3 regions of the Leclercia sp. S52 genome follow, and region 1 is predicted to be linked to each of the others. Evidence: predicted binding sites of a transcription regulator. Region 1 holds the regulator's gene; each other region holds the start of a gene.
What was found. The regulator LexA, encoded in region 1, represses DNA repair genes until DNA is damaged. The targets are predictions, from matches to a motif close to TNCTGTATGTACATACAGNA.

Region 1 (2,273 bases):
GTAAAGCCTCTGGTTAAAAATGCAATTGCGGCGCAAGGATAACAGAAAGCGCGCAAAATTTCTGTTGTTACCCGTCATACTTCCGGTGGCTGCGCCAGGCGCTTAAGCCACCGTTTCTGACGCTATTTTCGAAGAAAGGTTTCTTTTAATGGCCAATAATACCACTGGGTTAACCCGAATCATTAAAGCTGCCGGCTATTCATGGAAGGGCATCCGTGCTGCCTGGATCAATGAAGCCGCATTTCGCCAGGAGGGGGGTTGCGGTCGTCGCGGCGATTATTATTGCCTGCTGGCTGGATGTTGATCCCATCACCCGCGTATTGCTGATTGGCTCGGTGATGTTGGTGATGATAGTCGAAATTCTGAACAGTGCGATCGAGGCGGTAGTCGACCGCATCGGCACTGATTTTCACGAGCTGTCGGGCCGGGCCAAAGATATGGGCTCTGCCGCAGTGCTGATGGCGATTATGGTTGCGTTGTTTACCTGGGTCACGCTGCTTTGGGGACATTTACGATAAGCCTTCAGAAACCGAACAAGTCTCTGGTTTTTTATGCGGTTTGTGGTTCCAAAATCACCTTTAGCTGTATATACTCACAGCATAACTGTATATACACCCAGGGGGGCGGAATGAAAGCGTTAACGACCAGGCAGCAAGAGGTGTTTGATCTCATTCGGGATCATATCGGCCAGACGGGTATGCCGCCGACGCGTGCAGAAATCGCGCAGCGTCTTGGCTTCCGTTCTCCAAATGCCGCCGAAGAGCACCTTAAGGCACTGGCGCGCAAGGGTGTGCTTGAGATTGTCTCCGGTGCGTCTCGTGGTATTCGCCTGCTGGTTGAAGCCGAAGAGGGCCTGCCGCTCGTCGGTCGCGTCGCTGCCGGGGAACCGCTGCTGGCGCAACAGCACATTGAAGGCCACTATCAGGTCGATCCAGGCATGTTCAAACCGAGCGCAGATTTTCTGCTGCGTGTAAGCGGTATGTCGATGAAAGACATCGGTATTCTGGACGGCGATCTGCTGGCGGTGCATAAAACGCAGGACGTGCGTAACGGTCAGGTCGTAGTGGCGCGCATAGATGATGAAGTCACCGTTAAGCGCCTGAAAAAGCAGGGCAACACCGTGCAGCTGCTGCCGGAAAACAGCGAGTTTTCCCCGATAGTTGTCGACCTGCGTGAAAATAACTTCTCCATCGAAGGCCTGGCGGTTGGCGTCATCCGCAACGGTGAATGGTTATAACTGATTTCTGACAAACTGCGGCGCTGCCGCAGTTTGCTTTTCCTGCCTCTGGCGAACATTTTCATGTCTCTCCTGACTGCTTCAGACAAGGCGTTGTGGCGTCTTGCACTTCCCATGATCGTCTCCAATATCAGCGTCCCTCTGCTTGGGCTGGTGGACACGGCAGTAATTGGTCATCTTGATTCGCCCGTCTATCTGGGCGGTGTCGCCATCGGCGCGACGGCAACCAGCTTCCTGTTTATGCTGCTGCTCTTTTTGCGCATGAGCACCACCGGGCTTACCGCCCAGGCCTATGGCGCAAAGGATCCGCTGCGTCTGGCCCGCGCGCTGGTGCAGCCGCTGATCCTGGCTCTGGGTGCCGGGCTGCTGATTGTGCTGTTGCGCACGCCGCTTATCGATCTGGCGCTGCATATCGTCGGCGGCAGCGAGGCCGTTCTCCATCAGGCGCGGCGCTTCCTTGAGATCCGCTGGCTCAGCGCCCCGGCTTCGCTGGCTAACCTGGTGCTGCTCGGCTGGCTGCTGGGCGTGCAGTACGCCCGGGCGCCGGTGATCCTGCTGGTGGTGGGCAACCTGCTCAATATCGTGCTGGATCTGTGGCTGGTGATGGGCCTGCAGATGAACGTGCAGGGGGCCGCGCTGGCAACCGCTATCGCAGAGTACGCCACCCTGTTAATCGGCCTGTGGATGGTCTGGCGGGTGCTGGCCCTGCGCGGTATTTCGCTGGCGCTGCTGAAAGCGAGCTGGCGGGGCAACATCCGCAAGCTGCTGGCCCTCAATCGCGACATCATGCTGCGCTCGCTGCTGCTGCAACTCTGCTTCGGGGCGCTGACGGTGATGGGCGCGCGGCTGGGGCCGGAAATTATCGCCGTCAATGCCGTGCTGATGACCCTGCTGACCTTTACCGCCTATGCGCTGGATGGTTTCGCCTATGCGGTTGAGGCGCACTCCGGGCAGGCATACGGCGCACGGGAAAGCGGCCAGCTGCGGGAAGTGTGGCGGGCGGCCTGCCGACAGTCCGGTCTGGTGGCGCTGGCCT
Region 2 (2,273 bases), 1.3 Mb from region 1:
CCTTAGTAGACATGTTAAACGCGTCAGGAAACTCCCGACAAGGGACTATAAACATGACAGAAGGGAAGCAAAACGGGAAGAGAAAATCAAAAGGCCAGCAAGCTGCTGACCTTCAATACTATCTTTCGATAATCTGCGAAACGTCGTCGCGGTTAATCTGCATATTATTACCCTGCTGATCGCGGTAGCTGACCAGACCGGTATCATCGTCGACTTCGGGTTTGCCGTCGGTCAGGATCATGCGACCATCTTTCGTCGCCATGACGTAATCGCTGCTACAACCTGAAACGGCAAACGCTAAACCAACAGCCGAGATTATCACTGCCCATTTTTTCATTCTTATTACCTCCACCTGGCTCGTATCACATCTTATTGTAGTAATAACCCGGGCAATGGTTTTCACAAAGCGGTGAAATCTGAAAAAACAGGCAAATATGTGATAAACGGCATAATTCTGGCCAAAAAATCAGGTATTCAGCAGAAAGTGACGTGCTAACAGTGCACCCGTGAAGTTCTTTTTCAAATAGAAGCCGCGGGGCAGGGTGAGGATCGGTTCGCCGCGTGCGCCGATGGCCTCGGTGAGAGCTTTGCTGTTTGCCGCTTTGGGCCGCAGCTGGAGCACTTCGCCGTGACGGGCGGTGATACGCTCAACCTGACCCAGCACGATCATGTCCATCAGCTCTTCCCAGTCCAGCCGTAGCTGACGATCTTCTTCTTCATTTGGGCTCCAGATCAAAGGCGCACCGACGCGCCGTGCCGCCAGCGGGATCGCGCGATCTCCTTCCACCGGGATCCACAGCACGCGCTTTAGCTTATGCCGCACGTGGCTGCTCTCCCAGGTGATCCCGGTATTGCCAGTTAACGGTGCCACGCAGACAAAGGTGGTCTCCAGCGGGCGGCCCAGACTGTCGATCGGGATAGTCTTCAGCTCAACCCCCAGCGCGGCAAAATCCTGTTCAGGTTTGCTGCCTGCGCTGGCTCCCAGCCACAGCTCCAGCAGAACGCCCGTCCATCCCTTATCACGCTTAAGATCGGGCGGAATGGGCAAACCGGCCAGGGCAGCGAGTTCTCCCAGCGAGTATCCCGCCAGGCGTTGCGCTTGCTGTAGTAATGCCGCTTCCGTTGCGGGGGGAGAGGACAGGGGGACGAGGGGAAGCATGAATGTTGCCTTCTGGTTAAAAAGTGAACAGCAATTTTCCACTGCACGCAGTGAGTTTATCTTTTTCTTTTTGCTGATGCCAGGTCGATGATTTATCAACGTTTTTATCACCTGAAATTCCGTTTCGCTAAAGGGGATATCCCGGTTGTTCAAATCTGGTCACTGACAATAAACAGGATCTTACACCCTGTTATCCACAGAAAAATGGGATAACTGGGAATAACCCCCACTACTGTTTCCATTTACAGCCTTGACGTGGGACGAAAATCGAAAAATCAGACAAAATGTGCCTAACTTATTGGCACAATCTGTGGATAAAACCGACGTTGTTCGATCTTTCATCAGCGCGAAGATCTTAAAGGTGACCTGTATCACATAACGCTGTGTAATTCAGGTAATTCACAATTTAACTCTATGAATTATAGTGATTTGTAAAAATGACTTATCTCTGTAATATTCAGAGTGATCTGGGTTGTCCATCGGTAATTCCACACTTCTTCACAACTCTATCCACAGAAAAAGTGAATAAAATTGCCTTTCAGACCGGTCATCTGTTTATAACTCCGCTGATAATTGTGAGTTATTCAAATGTTATTAGGCGCCAGGCCAGAAAGAGAGTGGTTTACCGTCTCACTGGAGTGTGAAACAATCATTTATATATAAGGTTTAGTTTGGGGTAGTCCGGTGATTGATGACGATGGCTACCGCCCGAATGTAGGTATCGTAATTTGTAATCGCCAGGGTCAGGTTATGTGGGCCCGGCGATATGGTCAGCACTCCTGGCAATTTCCCCAAGGGGGGATCAATCCTGGAGAGTCCGCAGAGCAAGCGATGTATCGGGAGCTGTTCGAAGAAGTTGGCTTAAGCCGCAAGGATGTTCGCATTCTGGCTTCGACCCGCAACTGGTTGCGTTACAAGTTACCGAAGCGTTTGGTGCGTTGGGACACAAAGCCGGTATGTATCGGCCAGAAACAGAAATGGTTTCTTCTGCAATTGGTGAGCAGCGATGCGGATATCAATATGCAAACCAGCAGCACGCCCGAATTTGATGGCTGGCGCTGGGTCAGCTACTGGTATCCCGTTCGTCAGGTCGTGTCGTTTAAGCGCGACGTTT
Region 3 (2,273 bases), 2.1 Mb from region 1:
CGCTTCGCCACAGCGCAGTATGCATATCCCCGGTTGGCGCGCCTATTACCACCGCAAGGGTGATACCAATCAGCAGCGACTGATAGGGCCGCTTGCCCAGCGCCAGCCAGCCGCAGAGGAACATCGCTGCCGCGCACCACAGCAGCATCAGCGGCAGAGAGATAAGCTCCAGCTTCAGGGCAATCAGCCCCAGCGCCGAGCCCAGAATAGTGCCGCCAATACGCTCGAACGCCCGCGGCACCACGTTGCCCCAGAAGGAGATGGGCCCCATGATAACCACCAGGGTAATCAGCGGCCATGTCCCTTCCGGCACGTCCAACAGACGCACCAGTAAAAAGGTGAGGATAAACGCCAGCGCGATACGGCATCCGTGTACGATGCGGTAATGGCGATACAGTCGAATTTCAAAAGGCGTCAGATTTTTGTCGGGGCGCACACGCTCTCCAGCATTACGGCAAACCCTGATTGTACTGTGTTTTCTGCCGGAGCGGTGGCACCCGGCAGAAAAACCCTCTGAAGAGTGAGCATACCTGCGGCGTTACACGACCCGATTTTGTACCGGAATAAACATCTCGATATCCCAGTAGCCGTCGGCGTTACCGTCGTTCAGGTAACGTTCGAAGCAGGGTTTTGGTGCGATCTGGTAATTGCCATCTTCGAGCAGGCTGTCGAAGAACAGGTTCCACGGGGTGGCGAAGTCAAAATTCTCAACGCGGGCGGTGGCTACTGCGTACTCGCCCTCGGCCACCTCGGTGAGGATCACCCCTTCGCTGTTGGCGGGAACGACAAAATCATCCGGCACGGTGACAACCGTGTCGCAACGTAACTTTTCAGCCGGCACTTCATCAGGATTATCGTAATAGACCGCCACCCACTCCAGCGGCTGAATATGCTTACCATCAACCCACATCACCAGTTGCTCAAAACCCTGCTTAACCGTTTGCTCCCAGGGGCCAACCATATGAAAACCGGCGATTTTGCGTTTGTTCTGGTGCTTGATGCTGTAGTCCATGCTGCCTCCGATTGGTTACTGTATATACATACACTGTAATGCAGAGAAAAGCGGTTTAACAATGATGATCTGTCTATTATGCGAGCAGGCTCGCACAGTCGCCAGCCTGCTCATCCTGCCGTCAGGCTTTGTGGTGCAGATAGTCGCTCAGACGTGAGAACATCCCACCTTTACCGACGCTTTCGAGAGTCACCAGCGGCCAGTGGGCGACCACCTTATCGCGATCGTATAGCTCAATCTCCCCCACCCGCTGATGCGCGGCAATCGGCGCTTCCAGCTCTTTTTTATCCAGCACATATTTGGCTTTAATGTTTGGCAGCTCCGCCTTCGGCAGCGCCAGCCAGAAGTCCTGATCGGTTCCCAGCGAAATCTGCTCTTTATCGCCGTACCAGATGCGCTCGATGCCAACCTGTTTTCCGTTACGCAGGATCTGCACGGTATCGAAGTTCTGCTGCCCCCAGTGCAGGAGCTTACGCGCCTGATCCTCGCGCCCTTTCGGGCTTTCAGCCCCCATGATGACGGCAATCAGGCGGCGCTGACCGTCCACGGCCGAGGCAATAAGGTTAAAACCGGCCCCGGAAGTGTGCCCGGTTTTCAGGCCATCGACGCTGAGCGATTTATCCCACAGCAGGCCGTTACGGTTCTGCTGCGTGATGCCGTTCCAGGTCAGGCTCTTCTCGCTATACATGTGATAAAACGCCGGCTCACCGTGGATGATGGCGCGGGAGAGCACCGCCAGGTCGTACGCCGAGCTGTGCTGGCCCGGCGCATCCAGACCATGTACCGTTTCAAAATGGGTATCGCGCAGATTCAGCTTTTTGACGTAGTCATTCATCATAGTGACGAACTGCGGCTGCCCGCCCGCCACGTAATCGGCCAGCGCCACGCAGGCGTCGTTGCCGGAATCAACAATCAGGCCGCGGCTGAGGTCGCGCACCGAAACCTGCTCGCCCGCCTTCAGGAACATCAGCGAGGAGCCGTCAAAAACCGGATTGCCCTTGGCCCAGGCATCCTGACCGACCGTGACCATATCGTCCGGAGTGATGCGATGGCTGTCGATGGCGCGATCCACCACATAGCCGGTCATCAGCTTGGTCAGGCTGGCCGGATTGCGCTGCACGTGTTCGTTACCCGCCGTTAAAATCTGCCCTGTCGTGTAATCCATCAGCACCCAGGAGCCTGCCTGGACGGCTGGCGGCTGCGGCGCATAGTTAATCGGATCGGCAGCCAGCGCGGAAGAAATGCTCAAAGTGAGTAAAGA

Region 2: a site for LexA is predicted at 1,390-1,409, ahead of mutH (DNA mismatch repair endonuclease MutH). Genes of this name have one in related genera too.
Region 3: a site for LexA is predicted at 1,029-1,048, ahead of sbmC (DNA gyrase inhibitor SbmC). Genes of this name have one in related genera too.

Annotation. Positions count from the first base shown of each region.
Region 1 is NZ_CP152474.1:280,484-282,756, forward strand. It holds partial or broken gene AAHB66_RS01280 (diacylglycerol kinase) at 149-518, shown strand; gene lexA (transcriptional repressor LexA) at 629-1,237, shown strand; gene dinF (MATE family efflux transporter DinF) at 1,301-2,273, shown strand, end outside.
Region 2 is NZ_CP152474.1:3,951,474-3,953,746, reverse strand. It holds gene ygdR (lipoprotein YgdR) at 119-337, opposite strand; gene mutH (DNA mismatch repair endonuclease MutH) at 467-1,159, opposite strand; gene rppH (RNA pyrophosphohydrolase) at 1,844-2,273, shown strand, end outside.
Region 3 is NZ_CP152474.1:3,120,827-3,123,099, forward strand. It holds gene AAHB66_RS15120 (FUSC family protein) at 1-436, opposite strand, end outside; gene sbmC (DNA gyrase inhibitor SbmC) at 539-1,012, opposite strand; gene dacD (serine-type D-Ala-D-Ala carboxypeptidase DacD) at 1,134-2,273, opposite strand, start outside.